4 regions of the Arthrobacter sp. NQ7 genome follow, and region 1 is predicted to be linked to each of the others. Evidence: riboswitches for the same ligand, from Rfam matches in the RefSeq annotation. Region 1 holds a riboswitch; each other region holds the start of a gene.
What was found. A riboswitch is a leader RNA that binds a small molecule or an ion and turns the genes downstream of it on or off. The one in region 1 is predicted to bind S-adenosylmethionine.

Region 1 (4,155 bases):
GAACCGGCCACGATCGACGTGACCTGGTAACCCAGGGAGACGCCGGAGTAGCGCATCCTGGTGGGGAACATTTCGGCCATGATGGCGGGCTGCCCGGCGTACATGAAGGCGTGGAACACCAGGCCGATCATGATGGCGGCCAGGATGATGGCGTCGTTCTTCGTGTCCATCATGGGGAAGGCGAAGAAGCCCCACGTTGCACCCATAATGGCGCCGGCCATGTAGACGGGCTTGCGGCCGAAGCGGTCCGACAGCTTGCCAACCATGGGCACGACGGCGAAGTGGACGGCGTGGGCAAGGAGCAGCAGCAGCAGGATGCGCGTGGTATCGGCCTGCACCACGGTCTTCAGGTAGGTGATGGAGAACGTCACCACGAGGTAGTAGAGGATGTTCTCCGCGAAACGCAGGCCCATGGCGGTGAACACGCCGCGCGGGTAGCGCCGGAACACCTCGGCCACGCCGTAGCCCTTGTGGCCGGCGTCCACCTCCTTGCGGGCTTCCAGGAAGATGGGGGCATCGTTGACCTTGGTGCGGATGTAGTAGCCGATCAGGACGATCACGGCGGACAGCCAGAACGCCACGCGCCAGCCCCAGCCCAGGAAGGCGTCCTGGGTCAGGGTGGAAGACAGGATGAACAGCACGGCCGTGGCCAGCAGGTTGCCCAGCGGCACCGCGGACTGCGGCCAGCTGGCCCAGAAGCCGCGGGACTTGCTGGGGCTGTGTTCGGCGACGAGGAGGACGGCGCCGCCCCATTCCCCGCCGACGGCGAAGCCCTGGGCGAAGCGGAGGAAGACCAGCAGCGCCGGAGCCCAGTACCCGATCTGCTGGAACGTGGGCAGGCAGCCCATGAGGAACGTGGACACGCCCACCAGGATGATGCTCAGCTGCAGCAGCTTCTTGCGGCCGAACTTGTCACCGAAGTGGCCAAAGACGATGCCGCCGATGGGCCGGGCCACGAAGCCGACGGCGTAGGTGAGGAAGGCGGCGATGATGCCGTCCAGTTCGGTGCCGGCATTGGGGAAGAAGGCCTTTCCAAAGACCAGCGTGGCAGCTGACGCATAGAGGAAGAACTCGTACCACTCCACGACCGTGCCGGCCATGGACGCGGTGACCACTTTCTTGAGGCCGGAGGCCTTGATGTCAGTTTCCTCTGTGCGCCTTGCGGCGGAGTTTTCCGTACTCATGTGAACTCCTTCGGCGTCGTCGTCGACACCACGGGGACCAAATCGGTGGCAGCCGGGTGTGATGCACACCACGAAAGCCGGATTCGATGAGTATGGTCTGCACTGAGTGCAACCTCAACGCCGAATAGTGCAGAGGGCATCTGCAGGAATGCACATCCGCCCTGACCCGGGACCCGCAGGAGTGGGGATGCGCCTTGCCTTCTAGACCAGGAAGCTGCTCCGCAACTGGTGCCCCAGCTGGCCGATTTCGGTGAGGAAACCGTCATGTCCGATAGGCGCCTGGATAACGTGGACGTCCACGTCCCCGGGCAACGCCTGGGCGAGTTCCCGGGATTGCGACGGGAAATACAGCCGGTCGGAGTCAACGGCTGCCACGAAGAACCGCGCAGTGGACCTGGCGAGGGTCTCTGCCAGTGTTCCCCTGCCGCGGCAAACGTCGTGGCTCATCAGCGCCTCAGTCAGGGCGATGTAGCTGTTGGCGTCGAAGCGCTTCACGAGCTTGTTGCCCTGGTGGTCCAGGTAGCTTTCAACCTGGTAGCGGCCGCGGGCCGCGAGCACGTCCCCCTGGAGGGGCGACTCCGGCGCCTGGGGCGCCCGGCCGAAGCGGCCCTCAAGTTCCGCCGCCGAGCGGTAGGTGATGTGGGCGATGCGCCGGGCGAGCGCCAGCCCGTCCTCCGGGCAGGGGCCGCCGTAGTAATCGCCGCCGTTGAAGTGCGGATCCTGCCTGATGGCCAGGGTCTGGGCCTGTGCAAAGGCGATCTGTTCCGCTGTGCTGGCGGCGCCGACGGAAATGACGGCGCAGCGCTGCACCCTCTCCGGGTAGGTGACGGCCCATTCCAGCGCGCGGGCGCCGCCCATGGATCCGCCCAGGACCGCGAACCAGCTCTTGACGCCCAGCTGGTCCGCCAGCCTGGCTTCCGCGACGGTGCTGTCGCGGAGTGTGACGAGGGGAAAACGGGAACCCCACGGGGCTCCATCCGGGGCCGGCGAGGACGGCCCTGTGGACCCGTAGCAGCCGCCTACGATGTTGACCGATACGACGAAGAACCGGTCGGTGTCCACGGGGGCACCCGGCCCGGCAAGCTGTTCCCACCAGCCCTCTTCGTCGGTGTCGCCGCGGGTCACGTGCGTGCTGCCGGTCAGGGCGTGCTCGATCAGGATGGCGTTGCTGCCGTCGGCGTTCAGCGTGCCCCAGGTTTCGTAGGCCAGCGTAACGTCGGGAAGGTATCCCCCGGCTTCAAGCTCCAGTCCGCCAATGGAGGCGTAACGGACAATTCCGTGCTCAGGGGCGGTGGTACGGGTGACGGTAACCGTCATGGCAAGACCTCTTCTACGCGCTTGCCTGCCGTCGTCTGACCGGCAGGCCAGGTCCTCACCCGGGGCACCCCACCGCGGAAGGAGGGTTGCCGGCCAGCAAGCCGGGGCTGTCACTGGCACTCATGACCTGGTACGAGTGTACGAAACACCCCCCGCACCAGGCCAAGAGTATGACCGGTTGTGACTTCCCCGCTTGCCGCCGCCGGAGCGTTCGGGCGGCGGTTGCATGCGCTCCCGACGCCCTGGGCTCCGTGCCCCGTGCGGCCGGCTGCCTGCTGCCTGCGGCCGGCTGCCTGCTAAGCGTCCTTGGCGGCGCGGAACCCCGCTTCCAGGTCCGCCAGGATGTCATCGATGTGTTCCAGTCCGACGGACAGCCGCACCAGCCCCGGGTTCACCCCGGCCACCGCCTGCTGTTCCGGGGAAAGCTGGCTGTGGGTGGTCGACGCCGGGTGGATGACCAGGGAGCGGACGTCGCCGATGTTGGCCACATGGGAGTGCAGCTCAAGGGCGTCGACGAAGCGCTTGCCCGCCTCCGCGCCGCCGGCCAGGTTGAAGGCGACGACGGCGCCCGTCCCCTTGGGCCCGTACTTGCGGCCACGCTCATACCAGGGGCTGGACGGCAGCCCCGCGTAGGCGACCGATTCGACGTCGTCCCTGGCCTCCAGCCAGCGCGCCACTTCCGTGGCGTTGGCGACATGCCGTTCCACCCGCAGGCTCAACGTCTCAAGTCCTTGGGAAATGAGGAATGCGTTGAACGGCGATACCGCCGAGCCCAGGTCCCGCAGCAGCTGGACGCGGGCCTTGAGGATGTAGGACAGGTTGGCGCCCAGGGCGCCGCCTGCTCCGAGGTCGCGGCCGTAGACAAGACCGTTGTAGGTGGGGTCCGGGGTGTTGAAGCCGGGGAACAGTTCGGGGTCCTCGCTGAAATCGAATTTTCCGGAATCGACGATGACGCCGGCGATGGCCGAGCCGTGTCCACCCAAGTACTTGGTGGCCGAGTGGATCACGATATCCGCCCCCCACTCCAGCGGGCGGATCAGGTACGGGGTGGAGAGGGTGTTGTCCACGATCAAGGGGACGCCTGCCTCGTGGGCGACCCTGGAAATGCCCTCGATGTCCAGGACGTCCTGGCGCGGGTTGGACACCACTTCGCCGAAGAAGAGCTTGGTATTCGGCTGGACGGCGTCGCGCCACTGGTCCAGGTTGTCCGGATCGGCTACGAACGTGACGGAGATGCCGAACTTCTTCAGCGTGTGGGCAAAGAGGTTGTAGGTTCCGCCGTAGAGGCTTGGGCTGGCCACGATGTGGTCGCCGGCCTCGGCGATGTTCAGCACGGCGAACGTTTCGGCAGCCTGCCCGGAGCTGAGCAGCAGCGCAGCCAGGCCGCCCTCCAGGCTGGCGATGCGCTGCTCCACGGCGTCCTGGGTGGGATTGCCGATCCGTGTGTAAATGGGGGCGAGCTCAGCCAGGGCGAAACGGTTGGCGGCGCTTTCGGCCGAGGGGAACACGAAGGACGTGGTTTGGTAGATCGGCAGGGCACGGGCTCCCGTGGCGCTGTCAACCTCCTGCCCTGCATGGATCTGGCGGGTTTCGAAGGACCATCCGTTGGACACTGCAAATCTCCTTTGACATGGGCCCGGCATGCTTCGGAGCA
Region 2 (4,155 bases), on a different contig from region 1:
ACCGCAGCCGCCGCTGCTATCGCCAGGGAGGTGCGCGGATTCCTGGCCGCGCGGTGACGCAGGTTCCTGCGTGGGGCTGTCATGATGTTCTCCCGGTCCGGGCCCTGGTTCGGCGGCCGGCCGCCACGGCCGCCGCGCCCAGGAGCAGAAGGCCGCTGCCTGCCAGCAGTCCCTGGAGCACCGCTGCCCCTGTGTTCGCCAGCGGTACTGGCGGCCGCTTCGCCGGCGGGGTCACGGCGTCGTCATTGCCTGCAGCGGTGACTCCAATACCCAAGGTCAGTGATGTGTCCCGCGGATCCTGCGAACCCCCAGGCCGGGACAGGATGAAGCGGAGGTAGGGTGAAGTGCCGCCGCGCAGATCCCGCAAGGGAACCAGCACATCCTGCCGGTGTTCGGCCAGCGCCACCGGCGCTATGCGCGGTGTGGACCCGGTGGGACAGCGCAAATCCCCGCCCAGGCCGCTGCTCCCCTGCCACTGGACATCGCATTCGTCCACAGAAACCAGGTAAGTGTTTGTGCCGGCGATCCCGCCATCAGCAGTCAACTGCAGGGTCGACTGACCGCTGGGCTGGTCCACCGAAACGCCAATCTGCCAAGTGAAGGACTCCCCTGCTTGAAGCGCAGGAAGGGCCAATGGATACACCGACGAAGAAAGGGAAAGGAAACCTGCCGCTCCCGTCTCCGGAACCGGCACCAATGGTTCGTCAGCCACCGCTGCGACGGGCGCAGCGGTGGCCAGCAGAACTGCGATAACCCCCGCGGCTCTTGCGACGTGCCTGAAGCTGGGTCCCGCCATGTCAATTACGACCTTACTGTTGTGGTTTCGCCGGGGGTTCGTCGTCGACCTCCACCTGGCCAGTTGCACCATGCCGCGGCCAGTAGGCCCATGTCACCAGCATCGTCACAGCGAGCGTTGCTGCGCCCAGGAACTCCGGCCCCCGTGAAGCCATAACCCAGGCTCCTAAGCCGGGAACAGTGAACAGCACCTTCTGGGCCGTGGCCACCTCGTAGGGCAAAGGGTCATCCGACGTGTTGGCGTCGCCGCGAAGCCTTAGCGATGCGGTGGCCCCCTCCACACTGGGCGGGTCAACTGCCACCACGCGGTGGGTCACGAGGGCGGTCGCCGCTTCCCGGCGGACCGACACGACGTCGCCCGGGACGAGATCCTTGGCGGTGACCTGCACGGTCAGGGACAGCGCTCCGACCGGATAGAGCGGCTCCATCGATCCTGTGCGGAAAACGATGAAGGACGCCTTGAAGAAAAAGCCGAGGACCAGGCAGAGGATGCATGCCAGTCCCAGCAGGGCAACGAGGGAAAGCAAGACCTCCCTGAGCCCCCTGGCCGCGCCTCGAACAGCCGGCGGGACCCGGGTTCCGGAGGGCACGCCCGCCGCCCGGAACCCGGACTTAGGCATGGCCAATATCCGCCCCACCCGGGGTGCTACGGCAGGCCTACAGTGCTTGAGAACTTCCAGAGCGGGACGGTCTTCATCCCCTGCAGCGTTGCCGGGGCATCCGTGGGAAGGGTCAGGGCAAAGCACACATCCACCGCGGTGCCACTGTTCACGTTGTCACCCTTGGGCAAGTTGATATTTGTCGCTGCCCCGGGCACGGAAATGGTATTGAGATTTGAGCCTGCCGGCACGATGTTTCCGTTCTGTACTGAACTAAAGCCGGTGGCGTTGCATGAGGACCTGGGTACACCCTGCTTGGCCTCGTAGCGCAGGGCCGTGTAGAGCTGGGAGGAGTTGGTGACGCTGTCAATCGGAAGTAATTGAGCTGCCTCCGTCAAGCTGGCAACCAGGGCTTCGGAGCCCGCTACCGCCCGCAGCTGCATAGGCGCGTATACGGTGCTGCCGGGCACCAGATCGTCCGCGTTGACACTGAAGGTCAGCGCTCCACCGGGACGAAGCTCTTGATCACTCCACGCTTCGGTGCCGCCGGTGCCGCTCCAGGTGTTCTGCTGCATCTGGTACACCTTAGTGCCCGGGCCGCCGCCGTTTTCGCTCTGGCCGAAGACCCACTCGTTATCCGTCCACGCAGCCAGTGTGAAGGCCGCGCCGATCCCCAAGACAAGCCCGCCGGCAAGAATGGCGCGGACTTTATTAGCTTTTTGCGAGCGCGGCTTAGCGCTGGTTGATTCAACCATGCTTTCCCCCAAATTAGAATTAAACCCCGAACGGTAAGAACCGGGACACGGGTATGGGGGATTATCGGTATTTCCCCCAAAAGACCGATGTTTCTACACCATCATTACTTACTAATTAAAGTCAAGTCGGTGTATTAAATGTTATCAACGGCCGCTTTCCCGCGGTTGAATGGGGCGGACCCGCTGCCCCTGACGGCGCCGCGCCACATTCTGAAACCGATTTGCCCCGCCGCCTTGCTGTCGCTTTAGGTGGGAGTGAACCATCCGGAGCGGCCAAGAGACCTGGCTCAGTGACGCCGCAGCAACCACGGTCCGGCAGCACAGCCGCCGGCCGAAGGTGCTACTGCCAGGACCGATGGAAAGGAACCCAGCATGTCTTTGAACACCGATCACATCCGCGTAACCCACGCCGGCTCGTTGCCCCGGACGCCGGAGCTTATCGCGGCCAACGCCGCCAGGGAGGCCGAGGGAATTACCCCGGGGTTCCTGGAACTCCTCGAAGGTTCCGTGGTGGACGTGGTGCAGCGCCAGAAGGACCTGGGCATCGACATCCCAAATGACGGCGAGTACGGGCACACCATGTCCAGTTCCGTGGATTACGGTGCGTGGTGGAACTACTCCTTTGCGCGTCTGGGCGGCCTGGAGCCGACGAATGTGGACCGCTGGGCCGATGCGCAGGTGCACCGCTCTTCCCCCGGCAACATCGTCCTGACCTCCTTCCCGGACCGCCGGGACCGGCAGGCGTTCAACGAGGCCTACAACGACCCCTCCTCCGGCATCCTCACGCACCGCAAGAGCGTCGCCCAGCCCAAGATCACCGGGCCCCTGACCTACACCGGCCAGGACCTGGTGGCATCGGACGTCCGGAACCTGAAGACCGGACTGGCTGCGGCCGGGCTCTCGGACGGCTTCGTTGCGTCCCTCTCCCCCGGCTCCTGCGCGCGGCTGGCCAATGAGTACTACAAGACGGATGAGGAGCTCGTCTACGCCTGTGCCGATGCCATGCGGGAGGAATACAAGGCCATTATCGATGCCGGCCTCACGGTCCAGCTCGATGATCCGTCCCTGGCCGAAAGCTGGGACCAGATCAACCCCGAACCGTCCCTGGAGGACTACCTGAAGTTCATCCAGCTGCGCGTTGAGGCCACCAACTGGGCGCTGCGCGACCTCCCGCAGGAACAGATCCGCCTGCATGTCTGTTGGGGTTCCTGGCACGGCCCGCACACCACGGACATCCCCCTTGCCGACATCATCGGGTCAGTGCTGCAGGTCAACGCCGGCGCATACTCCTTCGAAGCAGCCAACGTCCGCCACGAACACGAATGGCGGGTATGGGAGGACACCAGGCTCCCCGAGGGCAAGGCGATCATCCCCGGCGTCGTTTCGCACGCCACCAACGTGGTGGAACACCCTGACCTGGTGGCAGACCGCATTGTCCGCTTTGCCGACATCGTGGGCCGCGAGAACGTCGTCGCCTCCACCGACTGCGGCCTGGGCGGCCGCGTCCACCCGCAGATCGCCTTCGCCAAACTGGAGGCCCTGGGCGAGGGCGCACGCCGCGCCACCAAACATCTCTGGTAGCACTGAAGCCCGAAACGCCGGCTGTGCCTTCCATCACCGGAAGGCACGGCCGGCGTTTCGCTTCCCGCGGCTTGCTAAACTGGACAAGGCCGGCCAGGAGCCGGCCCACCCCAACCAACCGCCACCGACATGACGCGCGCCCGCGTGCCCGTTTCGGTGACGGCAGCAATGCCAATCCCCGCAGGAGAACCAGCCCTTCATGACAGCCCTGGCCCCCGAAACATTCCACGAACAGCTCATGAGCCGCCGCTACGAACCCAGCGTGGCCGCCGTCAACGAACTGTGCGACTCCCTGCGGGAAGCCAAGCCCGGAACCACGGTTCCCTACGTGGACCCCATGCACGACGTGGAGGAATGCCGCATCATCAGCCTTTTCTCCAACATCGGCGAGGCGGACAAGTCCGGGTTCATCACGGCAGGGGACC
Region 3 (4,155 bases), on a different contig from region 1:
GTGCACCCAGGGGACGGAGGTGTCCAGCTGGTTCCAGACCAGGCCCAGGGTCCCGTGCGGCCGAAGCACGCGGGCCAGTTCCGTGCTTGCTGCCAGGGGGTCGCACCAGTGCCACGCCTGGGCAACGGTGACGACGTCGAAGGAGGCGTCCGGCAGGCCGGTCGCCTCGGCAGTCCCCGGCGCGGCGGTGGCGGCCGGATAGTGTTCCTCGAGTTGGGCAAGCATGTCCGCCGAGGGGTCGACGGCGGCGACGTCCAGTCCCATGTCCAGCAGCAGGGCAGTGAACTTTCCGGTTCCGGCGCCGACGTCCAGGGCATCATGCGCCCCGGCGGGTACCAGCCACCGGGCTGACTCCTGCGGATAGCCGGGCCGGACGCGCTGGTAGTGCCTGCCGCCGTCCTGGAAACTTTGTCCAAGCTCCCGGCGCCGCCCGTGATCAAGCCTGGGGCCACCCCGAACCACGTGCGGCCTCCTTCAGTCAACGCCCTGCGGTACCTTAAGAATTTACCGTATCTGCAGTGCCGGAAGGGTTGGTGGCAGCGGCCGGCGGCGGTTCGGGGCCGCCGCCGGCTTAGTCGTCGATGCAGGGCGCCGCGCCTGCGGTGCCGGGGGTGTTGGGTGCCCAGTGGGGGTAGGTGCGGGTGTCGTTGGCGGGTACCCACCGGCCAGCGTCCACAACGTAGTCCCATCCCAGGCCGTTGGTCCGCAGTGCCTGGATGCCTGCGAGGAGGCGCGCGGCGTCCTCCAGCCGGGAACCGACACCAAAGCTTGCCCGCAGGGAACCGGACGGCAGCCCCAGGCGCTTGAGCAGGGGGTGGGCGCAGAAACGTCCGTCGCGCAGGCCCACGCCGTGCTCCGCGGAGAGGTAGGCGGCCACCAGTCCCGCGTCGTAGCCCTCGACGGAGAAGTTGACCACGCCGATAGTGTCCGTTTCCGGGTTGGTGTCCTTGAAGATCTGGTGGACGGTCACGCCGTCGATGCGCTGCAGGCCCTCAACAAGGAATGAGCGGATGGCGGATTCGTGGGCGTGCCAGCGGTCCTGGTCCAGACCCGCGATCACCTGCGTGGCGCGGGCCAGGGTGGCGGCACCGAGGACGTTCGGCGAGCCCCCCTCATGGCGGGCCGGCCCGGTGGCCCAGCTGACGCCGTCGAGCCGTGCTTCCTTGACGGCACCGCCACCGGCAAGGTGCGGGACGCCGGCGTCCAGCCAGTCGGGCCGTCCCACCAGGACGCCTGCACCGAAGGGCGCGTACAGCTTGTGCCCGGAAAACGCGAGGTAGTCGACGTCGTCGGCAGTGATGTCCACCCGGCGGTGCGGTGCGAGCTGTGCCGCGTCCACCACGATCCGGGCGCCATGCTGGTGGGCCAGTGCGGCCAGGGCCCGGATGGGCAGGATCTCGCCCGTGACGTTGGATGCGCCCGTGACGGCCAGCAGGCTCACCCCCCCCTGCTCCAGTTCGGCGCGCACGGCGTCCAGGGTGCCGGCGATGGTGTCCGCGGCCACGATGCTGCGGTGCGGGACGCCCTGCCATGGCAGGAGATTGGCATGGTGCTCGATGTCCAGGTAGAGGACATCGCCGGCCGGGCGGCCATCGTGCAGGGGCAGGCAACCGGCCAGCAGGTTCAGCGAGTCGGTGGTGTTGCGGGTGAAGATGACCGAGTCATCCGGCCGGCCGCCCACAAAGTCGCGGACGATGCTGCGGGCGTTCTCGTACACCGAGGTGCTGATTTGGGAGGCGTACCCGGCCCCGCGGTGGACGCTCGCGTAGTAGGGCAGGATTTCGTTCAGGTAGGCCGACACCACCGACAGGGCCGGTGCTGACGCGCCGTAGTCGAGGTTCGCGTAGCGGACGTGGCCGCCGGCAATCAGGGGCGCCTGGATCTCGGCGCCGGTAACGGCAGCGAGGGGCCTGCCGGCGGCGGCGTGGCGTGCATCGGGGACGGCAGCGTCGGCAATGGCGTGCTGGGGGGAGACGGTGGCAGTTGTCACAGAGACCTCACTTGACTACAGGACTCCGGCGTTAGGAATCCGCGCTTGCCGTATCCGCTCCGGACCGGCCTGGTCGTCACCCGGGGCACCCCACCGCGAATGGAGGGTTGCCGGCCAGCAAACCGGGGTTTTGCGCTGGCACTCGTGACCTGCATAAAAGCGTAGGACATCGGGCGGCCAGGACTGAAGCCGCGGCAATTGTTAAGGGTTTTGTTACGCGCCATCGAATAAACGACGCCGGACGCCCCTTTGGGGAGGCGCCCGGCGTCGTAAAATTCGCGGAAGAAGGGGATCGGCGGCCGTTACAGCAGGTCGTCGAGGTACGGATTGAGCCGGTGCAGCACCTCTGAGTGCAGGATCGAGTTGGTGGCCAGCGCGTTCCCGCCAAACGGCCCGTCCTCGCCTTCCAGGGAGGTGAAGCGGCCGCCGGCCTCCACCACAATGGGCACCAGGGCCGCCATGTCGTAGAGGTTCAGCTCCGGTTCGCAGGCGATGTCCACCGAGCCCTCGGCCACCATGCAGTAGGACCAGAAGTCACCGTAGGCCCTGGTCCGCCAGACGTCCTCGGTGAGGCCGAGGAATTCATCCAGGTTTCCGCGTTCCTTCCATCCCGTGAGGCTGGAGTAGGAGAGGGACGCGTCTGAGAGGCTGGACACGTTGGAGACCCGAAGCCTGGTCGCGGCAGCCAGCGACCGGCCCATGTAGGCGCCCATGCCCTTCGCGGCCCACCAGCGCTTGCCCAGGGCAGGGGCGCTGACCACGCCCACCACGGGCTCGCCCTCGTCCACCAGGGCGATCAGCGTGGCCCACACCGGAACGCCGCGGACAAAGTTTTTGGTCCCGTCAATGGGATCGATGATCCAGCGCCGCGAGCCGTGGCCGGTGCTGCCGAATTCCTCACCCAGGACGGCATCGCGGGGCCGGGAGCGGGAGAGCTGGCCGCGGATGGCTTCCTCGGCGGCCTTGTCGGCGTCGGTGACCGGCGTCAGGTCCGGCTTGGTCTCAACGTGGAGGTCCAGGGCCTTGAAGCGGCTCATGGTCTGGTCGTCCACGGAGTCGGCCAGGACATGGGCCAGGCGCAGGTCATCGTTGTAGCTCGAAGCGGGTTGGATCATGGTTCCAAACTACCGTCTGCGGGCGCTTCCGCCGGGAGAACGCGTCAGTTGACGCTGCCAAGCTCCTTGGTTTCCTGCGCTTCCATCCGCGGGTCGGTACCGAGCAGCCGCCGCAGGGACGCCAGCCTGGCCGGTCCCGTGGGGCCGGCGTGTCCGCCGCCCACCCAGTCATCGAGGCCGCAGTTCACGGCGGTCGCCGTGTGCTTGCAGCCGCGCTCGCAGTTGTCGATGCCGGGGGAGAGGTCCGGGAAGGACCGCAGGATCCGGTCAGGGTCCACGTGGGCCAGGCCGAAGGAGCGGATGCCGGGGGTGTCGATGATCCAGCTGCCGGGCGGTGCGTCTGCCAGGCGCAGGGCCAGGGCGGACGACGACGTGTGCCGGCCCCGCCCGGTCACGGCGTTGACTCCGCCGGTGGCCCGCTCGGCGCCGGTCAGGGCGTTGACCATGGTGGACTTGCCCACGCCCGAGTGTCCGAGCATCACGGTGACCTTGCCGTCCAGGTGGGCCCGGAGGGCAGCCACCGCCGCGCTGTCCAGCCGGGCCGAAAGGCCGTCGTCGGAGCGGGCATCGATTCCCGAGGCCCGGGCGTCCGCCGTCCGGCTGATGATCACCGGGAAGTCCAGGTGGGTGTAGTTGGACAGCAGGTCCGCGGGGTCCTTGACGTCGGCCTTGGTGACCAGCAGGATCGGCTCGATCCCGGCGTCGTAGGCGGCCACCAGGGCACGGTCGATGAAGCCAGTGCGGGGTTCCGGATTGGCGGCTGCCACAACAATCACCAGTTGGTCGGCGTTGGCCACGACCGCGCGCTCGACGGGGTCGGTATCATCCGCGCTGCGGCGCAGGAGCGTGTGCCGGTCCTGGATCTTCACCAGGCGGGCCAGCGTATCCGGGGCACCGGACACGTCACCCACCAGGGAAACAAAATCACCGGCAACCACCGGTGAGCGGCGAAGCTCGCGGGCGCGGGCCGCGACAACGACCCGCTCGTTCTCCGAGTCCTCGTCCACCACCGCCGTGTAGCGGCCGCGGTCCACCGTGATGATCCGTCCG
Region 4 (4,155 bases), on a different contig from region 1:
CAGCAGCACCCAGGCGGCTTTGCCGCGGTTCAAGGCGGCAAGGATCAGCGGACTGACAAGCAGCAGGACCACGTAAAGGCCCATGACGTTGAACTGCCAGGGCCCGAACTGCAGCAGCACGATGGCCGGCAGCACCTGCGGGGGCACGGGGAACTGGAACAGCGAGGACATGCCGGCATACAGGTCGTACGTGCGCCCCGCCCCTGTGTGCCCGGCGCCCCCGGTTCCCTGGTCCACGAAGGTGGTCAGGGCTTCGGTGTTGAAGAACGGAAGCAGGGACAGCAGGAAGACGCCGACCAGGACGGCCAGTGCCGTGACGTAGAGCTTTCCGGCGCGGCGCGAGGTGAGGTCCACCACCTGGCCGAAGTCCTCCTTGGCTTTGGGCCCGTACACCATGCCCACCACCAGTCCGGAGAACAGGACAAAAAGCTCAGCACCGGAGACGAAACCCACGGCCTCCTGCGTAAGCAGCTGGAACAGCGAAGCCATGCCAAGGTGGTTGACCACCACGAAGACGATGGCCATGCCGCGCAGCAGGTCAACCCGCGAGTCCCTGCTGGAGGGGTCCTGGTAGCTCCAGGCGGTCGCCGCGCTGATCCGTCGCGGTATCTGCCAAAGAGCCATTAGGAGGATGGCCATGGCGGCAGCAACACTCCAGGCCGCCGCGCCGGACAGGGTGCTGGCACGGACGTAGGTGCTTCCGGACGCCACATCGGTGACCGGGCCGGTGACGATGGGGGAAGACTTCAGCCTGTCCAGTGCTGCTTTGGCGATCTCCGGGCGCCCCGTGAGCAGCCAGCTGATGCTTGCCACCCCGGTGTCCCGTGTGCTGGTCCGTTCGTCCCATACGACGGCCGCTGTCGTGGCGAAGTCAGGGGAGGTTGCAGTCCCCACCACCTGGTCCCACCAGCCGGCCTTGATGTCCGACTCGGCCGCGCCTCCGGCTGCAGGGCTGTAAAAGGCGGATGTCTGGAGGAGGAAGGGCTTGCCGTGCCGCTGTGAGTAGGTGCCGTAGAAGTTCTCGCCGCCGGACGCGGTGAGCATGTCCTTCAGTTCATCGGTTCGGGGAGCCGTGTTGACGGCCGTCCCGCCGGCGGTGTCGTCATGGTAGGCGGCCAGGCCCACCCAGTCCACGGCGTCATCCCCGGGATAGTAGGGGGCGTAGGCGCTGTCGCGCCCATCCCAGGTTCCATCACCGTTGGTGTCCAGGAGCGAAAACCCTTCACTTCCCGGCTGCGGGGCACTCCGGTTCCTGTCAAAGGGGTAGTCCTTGCCCAGGTAAGGGGCCCACACCATGGTGACCCGGCCGCCGTCGTACTTCCTGAAAGCTGCCGTCACGGCCTGGAAGGCCTTGCGGTAGGTGGCCGGCTGCTGCCCCCAGGCCACCCAGCTTGCGTTCATGTCGGGGGCAAAGCGGATCATCAGCTGCCCCTTGAAGCCGGAGGCCAGGTCGCGTACCTGCTGCGCGAAGGCCTCGGCCTCCTGGGCACCGAGCTGGTCCAGCGGCACCGACGGCCTCACGGTGAGCAGCGCATGGGCGCCCCTGCCCGCCGCCTGCTGCAGGAATCCGTCGAGATCGCTCCGTTCCGCCTCGCGGTACGGCATGGTGATGTCGTGGCCGAAAACCGCGGGGTCGGCACCGAGCCGGTCACTGAAACCGGCAGCGGTGTCCTCGCCCCATTCGAGCACCGCGCCCAGCCACGGTTTTCCCGGGTCCGGGGCGGCTGCTGCGGACTGGGCGGCACCTGCTTGGGCTGCACTGGCCTGGGCGGCACTGGCCGGGCCGACCAGGGCCAGCAGGCTGATCAGGAGCCCGGCCACCACGGCGGCGACGGAACGTGGACGGCTGCGGCGGACCGCGTGGTGGTGCGACGTGTTTCCCCGCATGCTGACAAGAACCCCCCGGCACTCATTGCTCTGACGTCGGGGCGGCGCCCCACGGTAAGAACCCTATCGCCTCGGGTGGCTGCTGAATTACGGAACATGACGACGGCGGCGATGCGCGTTTTCGCGGCAGGTGTTACGTTTTTGGGGAGTAATGAGTACCGGTGTGAAGCCCTGACTGGCCGGTCGGCAACCCTCCCTTTCGCGGCGGGGTGCCTCAGGTGAATACTCGGCATATCGACCGACTCGAGCTGCAAGCGTGAAAGAAGGAGATCCGTCATGTCTGACGCACCTGCCCCCGACGAGAGACTGTCCTACCGCCTCATCAGCGGCCCGGACAACCGTGAATTCTGTGAGCGGATCTCCAACGCCCTGGCCGAAGGCTACGTGCTGCACGGCAGCCCGGCGGCAACCTTCAACGGCACCAGCGTGATCGTGGCGCAGGCGATCGTCCTTCCGGCAGCCATCGCTTCCGCGGACGCCGCCGTGGCTACCGCCGTGGACCAGCTCGACGCCGGCGGGGACCTCGAATTCGACGGCGAGGGCCACGCATGAGCTACGCAGGAGACCTGACCCCCGAGGAAGCCTGGGCCAAGCTGGAGCAGGGCGCCATCCTGGTGGACGTGCGCACGGAGGGCGAATGGGCCCACATCGGCATCCCGGACACCAAGGCCACGGACAACGATCCCCTGTTCATCCCGTGGACCTTCCCCGGCGGCATTCCCAACCCGCGCTTCGTCCAGGACCTCAAGGAACAGGCGCCGGAAGACCCGGCCGCGGAGCTGGTATTCCTGTGCCGCTCCGGCCAGCGCTCCATTGCCGCCGCCACCGCCGCCACCCAGGCCGGCTTCACGTCCTACAACGTGCTGGAAGGCTTCGAAGGCGAACCGGACCGTTACGGCGAACGCACCGTCAATGGCTGGAAGAACCGCGGCCTGCCCACCAACCTCGGAAAGAACTAAGTGAGCTTCAACCAAGACGCCCCCGGCTGGAACCCCGACACGCAGGCCGTCCGCGGCGGCCTTGACCGCACAAACTTCCAGGAAACGTCCGAGGCCATCTTCCTGAATTCAGGCTTCGTCTACGAGTCCGCCGCTGCAGCCGAACGCGCCTTCACCGGCGAGGACGAGCGCTTTGTCTACTCGCGCTACGGCAACCCGTCGGTGGCCACGTTCCAGGAGCGGCTCAGGCTGTTGGAAGGCACCGAAGCATGCTTCGCGACGGCGTCGGGCATGTCCGCGGTGTTCACCGCCCTGGGTGCCCTGCTGGCTGCCGGCGACCGCGTGGTGGCCGCCCGCTCACTGTTCGGCTCCTGCTTCGTGATCCTGAACGAGATTCTGCCGCGGTGGGGCGTGGAGACCGTCTTCGTGGACGGACCCGACCTGGACCAGTGGCGGGAGGCGCTCTCCACGCCCACCACCGCCGTCTTCTTCGAATCCCCGTCCAACCCCATGCAGGAGATCGTAGACATCGCCGCCGTCAGCGAACTGGCGCACGCGGCCGGTGCAACGGTGGTGGCGGACAACGTCTTTGCCACTCCCCTGCTCCAGCGCTGCGGCGACCTCGGTGCCGACGTCATCGTCTACTCCGGCACCAAGCACATCGACGGGCAGGGCAGGGTGATGGGCGGCGCCATCCTGGGCACCAAGGAGTTCATCGACGGCCCCGTCAAGCAGCTGATGCGCCACACCGGCCCCGCACTTTCGGCGTTCAACGCCTGGGTCCTGACCAAGGGCCTGGAAACCATGGGCCTGCGGGTCAACCACTCCTCGGCCACTGCCCTGCGGCTGGCGGAGTGGCTGGAGGAACAGCCCGCCGTGAGCTGGGTGAAGTACCCGCTGCTGAAGTCGCACCCGCAGTATGCCCTGGCGGCGAAGCAGATGAGCGCCGGCGGCACGGTGCTCACGCTGGAGCTGGCTCCTTCCGCGGGGCGCTCGGCGAAGGAAGCGGCTTTCGCGCTGCTGGACGGGCTGCGCATCATCGACATCTCCAACAACCTGGGCGACGCCAAGTCACTGATCACCCACCCCGCCACCACGACGCACCGCGCCATGGGGCCTGAAGGGCGGGCGGCCATCGGGCTTAGCGACGGCGTGGTCAGGCTGTCCGTGGGGCTGGAGGATCCGGAAGACCTTATCCGCGATCTGGAACAGGCACTGAAGCAGATCTAGCCGCATGGTTCGCGGGCTCATGGCCCGGCGTTCCCCGACGCGCAGCCTTCTATCCGACGCGGGAATTCCTCTTCGCTGCCCGGATAGGGGCCGCGGAGAG

Region 2: another riboswitch for S-adenosylmethionine. It lies ahead of PUN71_RS13170 (cobalamin-independent methionine synthase II family protein); the one in region 1 lies ahead of metX (homoserine O-acetyltransferase MetX).
Region 3: another riboswitch for S-adenosylmethionine. It lies ahead of PUN71_RS03745 (aminotransferase class V-fold PLP-dependent enzyme); the one in region 1 lies ahead of metX (homoserine O-acetyltransferase MetX).
Region 4: another riboswitch for S-adenosylmethionine. It lies ahead of PUN71_RS16390 (DUF1737 domain-containing protein); the one in region 1 lies ahead of metX (homoserine O-acetyltransferase MetX).

The regions. Positions count from the first base shown of each region.
Region 1 covers NZ_JARFXU020000033.1:28,250-32,404, forward strand. Annotated here, with positions in the region: gene PUN71_RS21460 (MFS transporter) at 1-1,184, opposite strand, end outside; gene metX (homoserine O-acetyltransferase MetX) at 1,386-2,501, opposite strand; SAM riboswitch class IV at 2,514-2,629, opposite strand; gene PUN71_RS21470 (bifunctional o-acetylhomoserine/o-acetylserine sulfhydrylase) at 2,798-4,114, opposite strand.
Region 2 covers NZ_JARFXU020000011.1:100,167-104,321, forward strand. Annotated here, with positions in the region: gene PUN71_RS13150 (choice-of-anchor G family protein) at 1-83, opposite strand, end outside; gene PUN71_RS13155 (hypothetical protein) at 80-577, opposite strand; gene PUN71_RS13160 (S24/S26 family peptidase) at 810-1,322, opposite strand; gene PUN71_RS13165 (SipW-dependent-type signal peptide-containing protein) at 1,442-2,149, opposite strand; SAM riboswitch class I at 2,407-2,511, shown strand; gene PUN71_RS13170 (cobalamin-independent methionine synthase II family protein) at 2,522-3,730, shown strand; gene PUN71_RS13175 (uracil-DNA glycosylase family protein) at 3,930-4,155, shown strand, end outside.
Region 3 covers NZ_JARFXU020000002.1:198,449-202,603, reverse strand. Annotated here, with positions in the region: gene PUN71_RS03750 (class I SAM-dependent methyltransferase) at 1-462, opposite strand, end outside; gene PUN71_RS03745 (aminotransferase class V-fold PLP-dependent enzyme) at 572-1,990, opposite strand; SAM riboswitch class IV at 2,027-2,140, opposite strand; gene hisN (histidinol-phosphatase) at 2,293-3,105, opposite strand; gene rsgA (ribosome small subunit-dependent GTPase A) at 3,150-4,155, opposite strand, start outside.
Region 4 covers NZ_JARFXU020000017.1:25,271-29,425, forward strand. Annotated here, with positions in the region: gene opgC (OpgC domain-containing protein) at 1-1,887, opposite strand, end outside; SAM riboswitch class IV at 2,035-2,150, shown strand; gene PUN71_RS16390 (DUF1737 domain-containing protein) at 2,164-2,439, shown strand; gene PUN71_RS16395 (rhodanese-like domain-containing protein) at 2,436-2,846, shown strand; gene PUN71_RS16400 (O-succinylhomoserine sulfhydrylase) at 2,847-4,055, shown strand.